Regions from separate parts of the Cupriavidus phytorum genome, predicted to be linked through region 1. Evidence: riboswitches for the same ligand, from Rfam matches in the RefSeq annotation. Region 1 holds a riboswitch; the other holds the start of a gene.
What was found. Region 1 has a riboswitch for glycine ahead of C7416_RS16965 (D-amino acid dehydrogenase). Riboswitches for the same ligand answer to the same signal wherever they lie in the genome.
Positions count from the first base shown of each region.

Region 2: it holds a riboswitch for glycine, as region 1 does, so the genes downstream of both, gcvT (glycine cleavage system aminomethyltransferase GcvT) here and C7416_RS16965 (D-amino acid dehydrogenase) in region 1, are expected to answer to the same signal.

Region 1 is NZ_QKZN01000006.1:108,642-116,163, reverse strand. It holds gene C7416_RS16985 (DUF3597 domain-containing protein) at 1-255, shown strand, start outside; gene C7416_RS16980 (TlpA family protein disulfide reductase) at 299-808, opposite strand; gene C7416_RS16975 (sialidase family protein) at 805-2,052, opposite strand; gene C7416_RS16970 (TonB-dependent receptor) at 2,057-4,333, opposite strand; glycine riboswitch at 4,567-4,665, shown strand; glycine riboswitch at 4,666-4,783, shown strand; gene C7416_RS16965 (D-amino acid dehydrogenase) at 4,839-6,107, shown strand; gene C7416_RS16960 (DUF1484 family protein) at 6,473-6,658, shown strand.
Region 2 is NZ_QKZN01000012.1:72,625-80,146, reverse strand. It holds gene gcvP (aminomethyl-transferring glycine dehydrogenase) at 1-1,516, opposite strand, end outside; gene gcvH (glycine cleavage system protein GcvH) at 1,615-1,995, opposite strand; gene gcvT (glycine cleavage system aminomethyltransferase GcvT) at 2,096-3,223, opposite strand; glycine riboswitch at 3,319-3,443, opposite strand; glycine riboswitch at 3,465-3,552, opposite strand; gene C7416_RS24085 (glycine zipper 2TM domain-containing protein) at 3,627-3,854, opposite strand; gene C7416_RS24080 (UvrD-helicase domain-containing protein) at 4,137-6,251, shown strand; gene C7416_RS24075 (ABC transporter substrate-binding protein) at 6,275-7,318, opposite strand.

The DNA.
Region 1 (7,522 bases):
GGCGTCGATGTCGAGGCCATCATGGACCGCATGGCGCAGCAGAGCGGGCAGACGCTGAACTGGCGCACCTCCATCGTCGATACGATGAAGGCGCTCGGCATCGACAGCAGCCTGGAACACCGCAAGGAACTGGCGCGCGAGCTGCACTACAGCGGCGACATGAACGATTCCGCGGCGATGAACGTGTGGCTGCACAAGCGGCTGATGCAGGAACTGGCCGCCAACGGCGGCAAGCTGCCGAAGGAACTGTCCTGAGTGATGCCGTGATAGGCGGCGCCGGGCCGGCGCCGCTGCGGTCTCAGCCCGCGATGCGGGCCCAGCGCAGGTGCTTCGTCCAGTCCGCTTCGCTGATCACGCCGGACACACCCTGCCGCTGGCCGTCGGCGCGATAGAAGTAGGTGCGCGGCATCTCGCCCATCCAGTCCGGGTCGACCGCATAGCGCAGCCGCTCCTGCGGCTCGTGCCCGAACACCCACGCATTGCGCGTCAGCCGGACGCGTTCGAGCACCTGCTGCACCTGCGGCGAGGCCTCGGCACTGTCGGTCGCCAGCGTGACGACGCGCAGGTCCGGATGTCGCGCCCGCAGCTTGCCGAGCGCGTCGAAGTTGCGCTTGCAATAGACGCAATCCAGCGACCACACCACCAGCACGAAGGGCTTGCCGTGCTGGCTGGCGACGATGCGCGCGGCGCTGGCGGATTCGAACACGGCAACGCGGTCGGCGGCATGGGCGGTGCCGAGCATCAGCGCACATGCGGTCACGGTGGCAGCGGCGGCGGCCGCAAGCAGTTGGCGGCGCGATCGCATCATGCACCCTCCTGCCCGAGCGCGAACACCTGGAAACCCTCGGCCTCGGTGCGCCACAGCACGTAGGCGCGGCCGGCGTGCTGCAGCAGGTGCGGCTGGTCGGAGTCGCGTTCGGTTCCGGCCAGCTTGCGCGTCTGCCAGGTCTTGCCGCCATCGTGCGACAGCATGGCGGAGAGCCGCGTCTGCTGGCCGTCGAACGATTTCCACACCACCGCGATGTCGTTGTCGTTCAGCGCGACGATATCGGCGTGCTGTGCGCGCGGGTCATCGAGCGGGCGTTGCGCCTGCAGCTTGCCGTCGCGCCAGCGCCCCAGCGACACCGTCGGCTTGCCGTCGCGCACGCTGAACCAGACCATATGCACCGTGCCGTCCGGCGCCACCGACGCGCCGGGGCCGTGGTGCGGGCAGGCGTCGATGCGCCAGTCGTCGAAGGTGGCGCGCTGCATCGGCGTGGCCTTGCCGTCGGCGCCCAGCAGCGCCAGCGCGTGGTCGCGCGCGTTGGGCGGGAACACATGGCGCCACAGCGCCAGCATCCTGCCGTCGGGCGTGGGCGCCAGCGCGATGCGGCAGCATTCGCACGACTGGTCGGCGATCTTGTAGTCGCCCTGGAAAGTCTTGCCGTGGTCGGCCGAGACAGCGTAGTAGATCGCGGCGCCGGCATACGGCTGCTTGCGCGCCTCGGCGGCGGCCACGTCGCGCTTGTCGATCCAGCTGACGAAGACGCGCCCGGCCCGGTCCACCGCGAGAGCGTCGAAGCGGTGCGCGATCTGGTCGCGGTTGGCATGCACCGTCAGCGGTTCGGCAAAGGTCTTGCCGCCATCGCTGGAGCGCGCAAAGCGGATAAAGCCGGTCCATGGCTTGGGTAGCGGCTGGGTCCACGTGATATAGACCTGCCCGTCGGCGCCGGTGGCCACCTTGGGGCGGCTTTCATGATCGGCGGCGACCGGCTCCGGCGTGGCGTTGACATGCCGCGCTTCGCTGAAGCTGCGACCGTAGTCCGTCGACGAGCGCACCGCGACATGCTGGCCGTCCTTGTAGGCGATCCACAGCCTGCCGTCGCGGTCGAAGGCGGCGCCGGTGCCCAGCTCGCTTGTTTTCGGCTTGGCCTGGCCGCCGTGGCCGGCGTGGTTGCCATGCGCCTGTGCGGCCGCGGTGGCCGACGCCAGCGTGGCGCAGACCATCAGTCCGGCAGCGATCAGGCGGACAGCGCGGCGGGCGCCTGGCAGGGTTGGAGTCAGCGTGTTCACGTGCTCAGAAGGAAAGTTTCGCCTCGGCGTAGAACGTCCGGCCCGGGTACGGGTGATAGACGTAATAGCGCTGGTCGGTGAGGTTGTCGATGCCAAGCCCGAGGCGAACGTTCCTTGCGGGCTTGTAGGTCACCTTGACGTCGAAGGTCAGGAAGCTGCTGGTGCCGCCGAAGGTGTCGGGGTTGGTGTCCGAGTTGTCGAGCGTATTGTACTGCCGGCCCGAATAGGTCATCGCCAGCGTGCCGGCCCACGCCGGCGTAAAGCGATAGGTGCCCACCAGGTTGGCGCGCCACTTCGGGATGCGGTAGAAATACTTGCCCACCGAGGCCGGGTTGTTGGCGTTCTCCAGCGTCTTCGAATGGTTGTAGGCGCCGCTGGCCGAGAGGTCGAAGCCGCGCACCAGCACATCGCGCCCGTCGTAGGCCAGCTCGATGCCGCGCGTGCGCACCCGGTCGACGTTCTGGAAGCTGGTGACGGTGGGGAACACCGTGGTGTTGGTCTGGCTGACCAGCGCATCGCGGATATCGTCCTCGTACAGCGAGACCCGGAAATTCGACGCCTCCACCGTGCGTTCGAAGGTCAGGTCCTTCGAGAACGAGCGCTCGGGCCGCAGGTTGGGATCGTTGTTGATCAGCGCGGTGCCGGTGATGCGGCCCTGGAACAGCTCGCTGACGGTCGGGTAGCGATAGGCCTGGCCCAGCGACAGCCGGCCCAGCCAGTCCTGCCCGAACGCCTTCTCCAGCGCCAGCTTGGGCGACCAGTTGGATTCGCTGCGCACCGGATAGCCGATATCCACGCCAGGCTGGCTGCGGCTGCCGTCATAGGCGCGCCAGTGCTCGTAGCGCACGCCGGGGATCAGCTTCCAGTCCTCGGCAAAGTACCAGGCGTCCTGCGCGTAGATCGCCTGGGTCTCGGTCTTGCCGGTAAAGGCATTGTTGAACGCGGTGATGGTGGCCGCGCGCCAGTCCGAGGTGTTGTAGGTGGTGTTGCTCAGCCGGTAGTTGTCATAGTGGTATCCGAACGTGACCCAGTGCCCGCCCTGCAGGCGCTCGGGGCGGTAGTCGGCCTTCAGGTCGAGCGTGCGCCAGCCGGTGCCGTCGCCATAAGTCACCGTGCCCGGTCCGTTGCCGACGGCGTTGGCGCTGCGGCTCACGTCCTTGCTGACGTCGAACAGCGACGCCACCCCGGAAAAATTCCACCCCGTCTGGTTGCGCGTGCGCAGCGACAGGCCGTAGAGCCAGCGCGCATCCTCGCCATTGCCGGGCGCAAACGCGTTAGCCGGAATCACGTACTGGTAGCCGCCGATGTTCACCGGACCGCTGGACACCACATTGCCATTGGCATCGCGCAGGTAACTGCCGGTGGTGTTGGAGCGGTCCTGCTGCCAGTAGGCGGCGGTGAACTGCGCCTGCAGCGTGCTGGTGATGTCGTAGCCGAGCTTGAGCTTGAGCTGGTCCTGCACGGTGTGCGTGATGCCCTCGCTATTCACGCCCATCACCACGCGGTCGCGCCCGCTCTGGTCCTGGTCGAAATACGCGCCCGAGACCGGCGTGTCCGCCGCGCCCGCGGGCCGCGTCGAGCGCGACGCGGTGTAGAAGCTCAGCGGCTGGCTCTTGCTGTCCTGCCGGTCCACGCTGACCAGCCACGAGAACGCGCCGACGCGGTCGCCCACATAGGCGTTGGCATGCACCCCGTTGAAGTTATCGTGGGTGCCATACAGGTTGAAGCGCTGCGTGAACAGCTGCACGCTGGCATCGCCCTCGAACTTCTGCGGCGTGCGCGTGGTGATCAGCACCGTCGCGCCCAGCGAATTTCCCGGATACAGCGCCGAATACGGGCCGTACAGCACGTCCATGCGCTCGATCTCGGCGGCATTGACCAGCGACCAGCGCGGCGGGAAGCTGAAGTCCGAGCCCAGCAGGTTGGACAGCAGCAGGCCGTCCGCATAGACCAGCCCGCGCGCCGACTGGCGCGAACTGGTGCTGCGCACCGAGATGATCGAATTCATATCGCCGATAAAGCGCTTGCGCACGGCGAGGTTGGGCGCGTACTTGAGCGCGTCTTCGGTATTGACCACGTTGAAGTCGGCCATGCGCGTGCTGCTGATGCCATACGCCGGCGCCGGCGTGTTGGGCGGAATCGCCGGCGTCTTGCCGCGGTCCGGGCCGGCCGATACCACCACCTCCGGCAACGACGCGGGGGCCTCCACTGCCTGCGCGGCGGCCACGGCGGGGCCCATCAGCACTGCCGAAACGGCCAGTGCAATGCGATGTTTCTTCACTGAATACCTTGTTGTCGTCGTTGTGGGCTCGCAGCGCCTGCGCACCATCAGGCGCTCCTCCCCTGCGTCCCGCACGTCTCTGAGAGCGAGCGCTGACATTTTATGGGCCCGCAAGCCGACGGCCGATGCGACATAGCGACGCGGCCGGCGCAGCCATTTCCGCTTGTCTCCGTGTTAACCCGCATATCCAATACGGGGCCTTGTCACTACATTGCCCCGACTGGCATCAAGCCAGCGTGATGCAGGGAGAGACTGTCGCGGCGCCCGCCGCGCACGGCGCCGAAGGAGCAACCGCCCCGGAAACTCTCAGGCAAAAGGACCGGCATCACCCGTCAGTGCACTCTGAAGAATGCCGGACGCCATCGTCCGCCCGGCATACCGAAGGAGCAAGCGCGCCCGCCCCGCGGCAAGGCGTCGTGAATCTCTCAGGTCCAGAACAGAGGGGGCGTCCTAAACGCATGTTGCGTGCGGACTCCACCCCCGACGTTCCCGGAACCTGTAGATCATGAAGACAATCGCTGTCATCGGCGGTGGCATCACCGGTGTCACCACGGCCTACGCGCTGGCGCGGCGCGGATTCTCCGTCACGCTGTTCGAACGGCATCGCTATGCCGCCATGGAAACCTCGTTCGCCAACGGCGGACAGCTCTCCGCATCCAACGCCGAGGTCTGGACCCACTGGTCCACCATCGTCAAGGGGATGAAGTGGATGCTGCGCAAGGATGCGCCGCTGCTGGTCAATCCCCGGCCCAGCTGGCACAAGCTGTCGTGGTTCGCCGAGTTCATCGCGTCGATTCCCCACTACCGCCGCAACACCATCGAGACCGCGCGCCTGGCCATCGCCGCGCGCGAGCACCTGTTTGCGTGGGCGGCGCAGGAAGGCATCGACTTCGACCTGAAGCGCGCCGGCATCCTCCATATCTACCGCGACCGCGCCGGCTTCGAGCATGCCGGCCGGGTCTCCGCGCTGCTGGCGCAAGGCGGGCTCGAGCGCCGCGCGGTGACCCCGCAGGAGATGCGCGCGATCGAGCCGACGTTGGCGGGCTCCTACTACGGCGGCTACTTCACCGAAAGCGATTCGACCGGCGACATCCACAAGTTCACCAGCGGCCTGGCCGCCGCCGCCGCGCGCCTGGGCGTGCGCTGCCTGTACGGCCAGGACGTGCGCGCGGTGAAGACCGACGGACGGCATGCCACCGTCACCGTGCAGGACGGCAACGATAGCACCACTGCCTCCTTCGACGGCGCCGTAATCTGCGCCGGCACCGCCAGCCGCGCACTGGCCGCCGCGCTGGGCGACCGCGTCAACATCTATCCGGTCAAGGGCTATTCGATCACCGTCAACCTGACCGACGACGCCAGCCGCGCGGCGGCACCGACGGTCAGCCTGCTCGACGACGAAACCAAGCTGGTCACCAGCCGCCTCGGCGACGACCGCTTCCGCGTCGCCGGCACCGCCGAGTTCAACGGCACCAACCGCGATATCCGCGCCGACCGTATCCGCCCGCTGGTGGACTGGGTGCAGCAGTGCTTCCCCGGCGTCAGCACGCGCAGCGTGGTGCCGTGGGCCGGGCTGCGGCCGATGCTGCCCGACATGCTGCCGCGAGTGGGACGCGGACGCGCCGCCTGCATCTTCTACAACACCGGCCACGGGCATTTGGGGTGGACCTTGTCGGCGGTGACGGCGGAGATGGTTGCGGGAGTTGTGGACCAGGCACTGGGAAGCGCCCCGGCAATGGTGCCTGGCGCGGCCCTGACGCCTGCCCAAGCCTGATCCCCGCACGCGCATTTTCAAGAGTCTGCGATTTCTGAATCCGTTGCCCGGATCCAAACTTCGCGCGCCCCTGGAAATGCGACATCTCTCATCGATTCCCCGGTAGCTACGCGAAATACTGGTGGCGTCATCGGAACCACCGATGATCGGGTGTGGAAAGCCCGGATGTTTATGGTGGACAGGCGTTGCCTTGTAGCAGGCAACGCCTGTGTGCTCGCACGAACCAAGCTGGCTCCCTGGCGGGCCGGGCGAGGCAGCCGCAAGGCTGACCGGTTCCCCACCGTAGACCGGTCTTTCCACCCTCGCCGTCTGGCCCGCCGCCCTCATGTGGAAATGAGTGGCGCGCTTTTTCTAGTGGGGAATCCATGGCAATGATCGATGAAATCACAAACGACTGTCTTCAGCAGGTTCGCGCGGGAATTGAAGGAGTTCTCGTACTGCTGGATCACGAAAGCGAAAGCTCTGAAGGCTGCTTCAGTGCGCTGTGCCTGCTTGGCATGGTGAAGATGCAGCTGGATGGGCTGATGGTTGAGCGGGAGCGGTTGCAATAGCGGTTGGCGGGTGTGATGGTGGGGCTGTGCTGTCACACCTCGCCTTGCGGGTCCGCTCCCGCGAGTTGGTCATTGAGCACGGATGGGATTCCCCAACGACACGCCGACTGACTGACCAACCATGATGGGGATTGCAATGGCCGTAGTCGGCCATAAGCGGAAAGCTGGCATTTGCAATTGAATGTCTGTTCCGCATGCGGGGTCTGTCCTTCGACTTGCTCAATTCGATGTCCGAAAGCGCCCGTTCAACTTTGCTGCCGGGTGACCAGCACCTCCTCACTCGGTCACCGGCTTGCCACGGAAGTGCTCTCGTACAAGCAGGACTGATAGAGCCTTGGATGATGGGGTATTCCAAAGTTGCTGCCCTGGCGATCGAAACCGCCAAGGGCTGAGCGTCAAAGACGCCCACGCTTATGTGCACGTGGCATACTAATGTGCGCGTGGCATACTTAAAATTGGGAGGCGGGGTAGCATGGCGGTTATTCACTCTGCGGCATTCCATACTTGGGACAATCAGGTCAGGTCGGTTGACTTGTTGCTTGAGTCAGATCGACCTAGGTCAACCAACTTTGCGACAACCTTCATTACAGGTCGTAACGGCTCACATAAGAGCACGCTGCTGAAGGGTATCGTGTCTGGGCTGGCGGTGGTGGAACGCAACGCTCGAGAAGAGGCGTCGTCTGTACGGAATCCGGGTCGGGATCAGGTGCTTTGTGTATCAGGTTCGGTGGCTGACCGGTTTCCACAGAAGGAACTGCCGGGAGGAACTCGCAGTCCGTTTGACGTCCCAAATTACACGTACGTTGGTCAAAGAGTCATCAGCAACCTGCTTAGCAAGAAGGCACCGCTGGAGACCATGCTGGC
Region 2 (7,522 bases), on a different contig from region 1:
GGTAGCGCAGCATCTCGTGCTCGGCGTGGTGGGTGTTGAACACCGGGTGCGTCAGGTAGGCGCTGGTGCGCGCCAGCGCGGGCGGGAAGGCATCCTGCGCGGCGGCCTCGAGCTGGTCGAAGTCGACCTCGGCGGGCAGCGGCTTGCCTTGGGTAAAGATCTCCCACAGCGCGATCACGTCGGCGCGGGTGGCGGTCTCGTCCAGCGAGATGCCGACGCGCGTGGCGCCGGCATGGCGCAGGTTGATGCCGCGCGCGGTGGCGGCGGCGTGGATCGCATCGGTGTTGAAGCCGGTCTCCAGCGTCAGCGTGTCGAAGAAGCTGGCGTTGGTACGTGCGAAGCCCAGTGCCTGCAGGCCGGCGGCCAGCGTCGCGGTCAGGCGATGCACGCGCTGCGCGATGCGCTTCAGGCCCTGCGGGCCATGGTAGACCGCGTACATCGACGCCATCACCGCCAGCAGCACCTGCGCGGTACAGATGTTGGAGGTGGCCTTCTCGCGGCGGATATGCTGCTCGCGCGTCTGCAGTGCCAGGCGGTAGGCCTGGTTGCCCTGCGCGTCGATGGTCACGCCGACCAGGCGGCCAGGCATCGAGCGCTTGAACGCATCCTTCACCGCCATGTAGCCGGCGTGCGGGCCGCCAAAGCCCAGCGGCACGCCGAAGCGCTGCGAGTTGCCCACCGCCACGTCGGCGCCCCATTCGCCCGGCGCGGCGATCAGCGTCAGCGCCAGCAGGTCGGCGGCGGCGACCACCAGGCCGCCGGCGGCGTGCACCGCGTCGGCGATGGCGCGGTAGTCATTGATGTCGCCGTTGACACCCGGGTACTGCAGCAACACGCCGAACGCGCCCGCCGCGGCAGCGTCGGCGGCGGGGCCGACCTTGACCTCGATGCCCAGCGGCAGCGCGCGCGTGCGCACCACTTCCAGCGTCTGCGGCAGCACGTCGTCGGCGACGAAGAAGATATTGGAATCGTGCTTGTTCACGCGCTGCAGCAGCGTCATCGCCTCGGCCGCGGCGGTGCCTTCGTCGAGCATCGACGCATTGGCGATGTCGAGCCCGGTCAGGTCGGTGACCATCTGCTGGAAATTCAGCATCGCTTCCAGCCGGCCCTGCGAGATCTCGGGCTGGTAGGGCGTGTAGGCGGTGTACCAGGCCGGGTTCTCGAAGATATTGCGCAGGATGACGCCGGGCGTGATGGTATTGAAGTAGCCCTGGCCGATAAAGCTCTTCAGCACCTTGTTCTTGCCGGCCAGCGCGCGCAGCTTTGCCAGCGCGGCTTCTTCGCTCAGCGGCTCGGTGAACTCGCCCATCGGCATGCCGTCGCGGCGGCGGATGGCGGCGGGGATGACGGCGTCGATCAGCGCGGCGCGGCTGTCATAGCCGAGCGTCTTCAGCATGTGCTGCTGCTCGGGGGTATCGGGGCCGATATGGCGGGCGGCGAAGGCGTCGCGCGCCTCCAGTTCGGCCAGCGTGGGCCGGGTTGCGTGGGCGGCGTTCATGGGCAGCGGGGCGTTCATGGGCAAGAACCTCGTGGGGGGCGCGGCGGCAGGTGGTCAGCCGTGCCGCGGCGCCGCGAATGCGGTGTGCCGGTCCCTGGCGCGGGACCGGCGGGCGATCAGGCGCCGACGCTGGCCTTGTAGGCGTCGGCCGACATCAGGCCGTTGACGTCGTCGCCATTGGCCGGCTTGAGCTTGAACAGCCACGCATCGAAGGCGTTGGCGTTGACGCTTTCGGGCGCCGCGGTGGCGGCCTCGTTGACGGCGATCACTTCACCGGCCACGGGTGCGTAGATGTCGGAAGCGGCCTTCACCGACTCCACCACCGCCAGCGCGTCGCCGGCACCGACCGACTTGCCCACTTCGGGCAACTCCAGGAAGACGATGTCGCCGAGCGCATCCTGTGCGTGGTCGGTGATGCCGATGGTGAGCGTGCCGTCGGCTTCGACGCGCACCCACTCATGCGACTCGGTGTACTTGAGGTCAGCGGGGAAATTCATGAAGGTTCTCCGGATTCAGATCTGTTTCTTGTTTGGGTGATGCCTGCCCGGCAACGCTGCCGGCAGGCGAGGGCGACCGTTGGGTGAGCGGGGCTTTCCCTTAGCTCACGAGTGCCTTGCCATGACGCACAAACGGCAGTTTAACCACAGTCGCGCTGAGTTTGCGGTCGCGGATCTCCACCTGCACGGTGTCGCCCACGTTCACGCCCTGGGGCAGGCGCGCGAAGGCGATCGATTGCGACAGCGAGGGGCTGAAGGTGCCGCTGGTGATTTCGCCATCACCGGCGGGGGTGATGACTTTCTGGTGAGCACGCAGCACACCACCTTTGTCGCGCAGGATCAGGCCGAGGAACTGCTGGCGCGAACCGGCCGCGGCCAGCGCAGCCTTGCCGGTGAAGTCGCGCTCGCTCTGCAGGTCGACCGTCCACGCCAGGCCTGCATCCAGCGGCGAGACCTTGATATCCATGTCCTGGCCGTACAGGTTCATGCCGGCTTCCAGGCGCAGCGTGTCGCGCGCACCCAGGCCGGCCGGGCGCACGCCCGCGGCATTCAGTTTTTCCCACAGGCCGGCGACACTGGCGGCCGGCACCACCAGCTCGAAGCCGTCTTCGCCGGTGTAGCCGGTGCGCGCCACCATCACTTCGCCGAGGGCGGGGTCCTGCACCACCACGGCGTTGAACGGCTTGAGCGCATCGGAAGGCTGGGTCGACGGGAAGGTGCTCCACACCTTGGCGCGGGCGTTGGGCCCCTGCACCGCGACGATCGCCAGCGGCTCCACGCCGGCGGGCGCAACGTCCTCGCGGCGCGGCGTGATGGTCACGCCGCTGCCGGTGGCGTCGTTGCGGGCGCGGATCCAGTCGATATCGCCCACCGCGGTGCCGGCGTTGACCACCAGGCGGAAACGGTCCTCGGCGAAGAAATAGACGATCAGGTCGTCGATGACGCCGCCGTTCTCGTCGAGCATGCAGGAATAGAGCGCCTTGCCGGGCGTCTGCAGCTTGTCGACGTTGTTGGCCAGCAGGCCGCGCAGGAAGCTGCGGGTATTGGCGCCGGCGAGATCGACCACGCACATGTGCGAGACGTCGAACATGCCGGCATCGTTGCGCACCGCATGGTGCTCTTCGATCTGGGAGCCATAGTTGACCGGCATGTCCCAGCCGCCGAAGTCAACCATGCGGGCGCCCAGGGCGCGGTGGATAGCGTTGAGGGGCGTGGCCTGGAGCGTCATGGAATCCTCGGGGGCAGTCTCGGTTGGCGAAAACAAAAAAGGGCCATCCGCCGCAACCTTCGCTACGCCAATATGACAAGCGATCCGCTGCGGCGGATGACCCCTCTGTCCTCGATACCTGAGAGATTACGAGGCGGATCCGGTGGATCCCATCCTCGCGCGCCCCTTCGGTGGGCACGCTCGCCACGAATGGCGGGTGCCGCTCTCCAGAGTGCGGCATGCATCGTGTGCATGTTGCATGCCGATCCGACCGGTCCGTGGTGCCTGAGAGTTTTCGGGTGATACCCCTTCGGCGGCGCAGGCGATGCGCGCTCTCCCGGTCGGATGCGCGCAATGTACGGGAGGGCCCGGCCTTTGTCAAACCACGGCAAGGGGCCCGTACCCGCCACTGCGCGCCACGGCTTTACTTCTTCTTGTCGTCGGTGACGACGTTACCGATCACGCCGCCCACGGCCGCGCCACCCAGCGTACCCAGCGCGCTGCCGTCGGTCAGGACGGCGCCGCCCACCGCGCCGGCACCGGCGCCGATGGCAGTGTTACGTTGTTTCGGGGTCATGTCCGCGCAACCGGCAAAGGCCGCGACCGTCATGCCGATCAGGGTCACCTTGGTCAAAGTTTGCAGGGTTTTCATTGTTGGCTCCGATGTGATGATTTGTGCATGCCCAAGCGATCCGGCGGACCGGGGGACACACTGATTAGAGTGTCGCGCTATGCCATTCGCTCCGCGCTTTACGAAGTGTTACGCCCGTGACACAGCCGGGCCCGCGCGCGCGGCTTGCGCTGACTGACCCGTCGCGGCGAGCGTGTTAACATCGGCAGCTTTGCCGCACGCCCTTGCCGGGATGCCGGCAAATTACGCCGCTTGCCGCCGTTCTCCGTCGATTCCGCCGCTGCCCCCAAACGCCTGCCCCGCATGACCCATGGCCTGAACCCCGCCCAATCCGAAGCCGTCCGCTACCTGGACGGGCCTTGCCTGGTGCTGGCCGGCGCGGGCTCCGGCAAGACCCGGGTGATCACGCAGAAGATTGCGCATCTGATCGAGGACAAGGGCTTCGAGCCGCGCCATATCGCCGCCGTCACGTTTACGAACAAGGCGGCCAAGGAAATGCAGGAGCGCATCGGCAAGCTGATGGAGGGCAAGACCACGCGCGAGGGCAAACGCATTCCGCTGAAGCAGCTGACGGTCTGCACCTTCCACTCGCTGGGCGTGCAGATCCTGCGCATGGAAGCCGAGCACGTCGGCCTGAAGCCGCAGTTCTCGATCATGGATTCGGACGACTGCTTCGGCCTGATCCAGGAGCAGCTCGGCACCACCGACAAGAAGCTGATCCGCGGCGTGCAGAGCACGATCTCGCTGTGGAAGAACGGCATGGTCGATCCCGAGGCCGCGATCGCGCAGGCCGCCAATGCCGACGAGCACCAGGCCGCGCTGGTCTACCGCAACTACGTCGCCACGCTGAACGCTTACCAGGCGGTGGATTTCGACGACCTGATCCGCCTGCCGGCGGAACTGTTCGCGCGCGACGAAGCGGTCCGGCTCAAGTGGCAGAACCGCCTGCGCTACTTCCTGGTCGACGAATACCAGGACACCAACGCCTGCCAGTACCAGCTGCTCAAGCTGCTGGCGGGCGGCTCCCACTTGCGCGCGCCGGCCTTCACCGCGGTGGGCGACGACGACCAGGCCATCTATGGCTGGCGCGGCGCCACGCTGGACAACCTGCGCGGGCTGCAGACCGACTTCCCGGACCTGAAGGTGATCAAGCTGGAGCAGAACTACCGCTCCACCGTGCGCATCCTGGAAGCCGCCAACGCCGTCATCGCCAACAATCCCAAGCTGTTCGACAAGAAGCTGTGGAGCGAGCACGGCATGGGCGACCCCATCGCCATCCACCCGATGAACGACGAGGAGCACGAGGCCGAGTCGGTGGTGTTCCGCCTGTCGGCGCACAAGTTCGAGCGCCGCGCGCAATTCCGCGACTACGCCATCCTGTACCGCGGCAACCACCAGGCGCGGCTGTTCGAGCAGATCCTGCGGCGCGAGCGCATCCCCTACGTGCTGTCGGGCGGCCAGAGCTTCTTCGACAAGGCCGAGATCAAGGACATCTGCGCCTACCTGCGCCTGATCGCCAATCCCGACGACGATCCCGCCTTTATCCGCGCCATCACCACACCGCGGCGCGGCGTCGGCAACACCACGCTCGAGGTGCTGGGCACCTTCGCCGGCCAGGCCAAGGTGTCGCTGTTCGAGGCGGCGATGATGGGCGGCATCGAGGGCAAGCTGCAGCCGCGCCAGCTGGAGCCGCTGCGGGTGTTCTGCGAATCGATGGTGCGGCTGGCCGAGCGCGCGGCGAAGGACCCGGCCACCGAGGTGCTCGACGACCTGATGGCAGGCATCCACTACGAGGCCTACCTGTACGACAGCTTCGACGAACGGCAGGCGCAGTCGCGCTGGACCAATACGCTGGAATTCCTCGACTGGCTGAAGCGCAAGGGGACCAAGCCCGAGGGCGCGGACGGCGACGAAGCGACCGGCTTCGACACCGCCGACGGCTTCGGCAGCGATGGCAAGAACCTGCTGGAACTGACCCAGACCGTGGCGCTGATGAGCATGCTCGAGGGCCGCGAGGAAGACCCCGACGCGGTGCGGCTGTCCACGCTGCATGCGTCCAAGGGGCTGGAATATCCGCATGTGTTCCTGGTCGGCGTGGAGGAGGGCATCCTGCCCCATTGCCGCGAGGACGAGGACATGAGCGACGAGAAGATCGAGGAAGAACGGCGCCTGATGTACGTGGGCATCACGCGCGCGCAGCGCAGCCTGCATGTCAGCTGGTGCAAGAAGCGCAAGCGCGCGCGCGAGACCTACTCGTGCCAGCCGTCGCGCTTTATCGGCGAGATGAAGCTGGAAGAGGCGCCCGCGCCGGTCGACGCGACCCCGGCGATGAGCCCCAAGGACCGACTGGGCGCGCTCAAGGCGCTGCTCGGGAACGGGGGCAGCGGGAGCAGCGGCGGCAAGGCGGCCGCCGGCTGAGCCGCACGCGCGCGATCGAAGCCCTAGCGCGCGCCCGACACCGCCAGCGTGACGTACTGCGAGCCGCGCTGTCCGCGCGTGAAGTCGAGCGTGAAGTCGCCCACGTCGACGCGGCACTGCAGCGCGCGCCGCAGTTCCGCCGCGCCGCCCGCGCGCATCCCTTGCAACGCGCGCGCCAGCCAGGCGGCGCCGATATAACCGGCCAGTGTCGCCGGCGACGGCGGCTCGTCCAGGTACTGCTTCATGCGCGCCACATGCTCCTTCACCACCCGCAACGTTGCCTGCTGCGGGCCCGGCGCGACCTGGGTCAGCACCATCCCGCCGGCGTAGCCGCGACCCAGGATCTCGCGCGCGGCATTGGCACTGACCGCGGACAGCCCGACCAGGAAGCCGTACCACCCCTGCACCGCCAGCGCGCGGCCCAGCTCGGCATAGGCCAGGGTGTCGCCGGCGACGATCACCGCGCCCGGACGCGTTGCCGCGATGCGCCGCGCCGCGGCTTCGCCGCTGCCTTCCAGCAGCACCGCGCGGGTGCCGGCCTGCGCCTCCAGCCGGGCCAGCGACGACAGCGCGAAATCCGGCGCCACCGCCAGCGCGATCTGCGTCAGACCGTAGCCGCGCAACTGTTGCGCGGCGGCGTCGAGTTCGGCCTGGTAGTCGGCCCGCGTGTACCAGACATTGTCGGCGGCCAGCGCCAGCCCCGACAGCGGTGCGACGATCTGCATGCCGCGCCGCGCCAGTTCGGTCGATGACGCCAGCACGGGCAGCAGCCGGTCGCCGGGGCCGAACAGCAGCCCCGCATGTTCGGTATCGGCCAGCGACACTGCCTGCGCCAGCGCGCGGCGCGGATCCGGGTCCGCATCGCGCACCACATGCTGGATCCGCACCGGCCCGCCGGCGGCGTTGACGGCGTCGAACAGGACCTTGGCGCCGGCCAGGTAGTCGCGCGCCAGGTCGGACTGCGCGCCGTTGCGGTCGACCAGATGCCCGACCACCACCGTACGCGGCGCCTGGGCCAGTTGAGCCAACGCAGGCAGCGCCAGCGCCATGCCGGTCGCGGCAAGCATCCGGCGCCGGCCGGCATGTGCCGGCGGGTGACAGCGCAGCGGTGGGTACGGCGTGGGCGGGTACGGTCGGCGGGAACTGGGCATGGCTGGCACGGTGACGGATCGCACGCGGGCGCGGTGGCGCGCAGCGTACCCGGCACCCATGACGCCAATGTGACGTGCGCGGGCAGCCTGGCGGCAGCGGTGTCGCTGGGCTCACGCCCG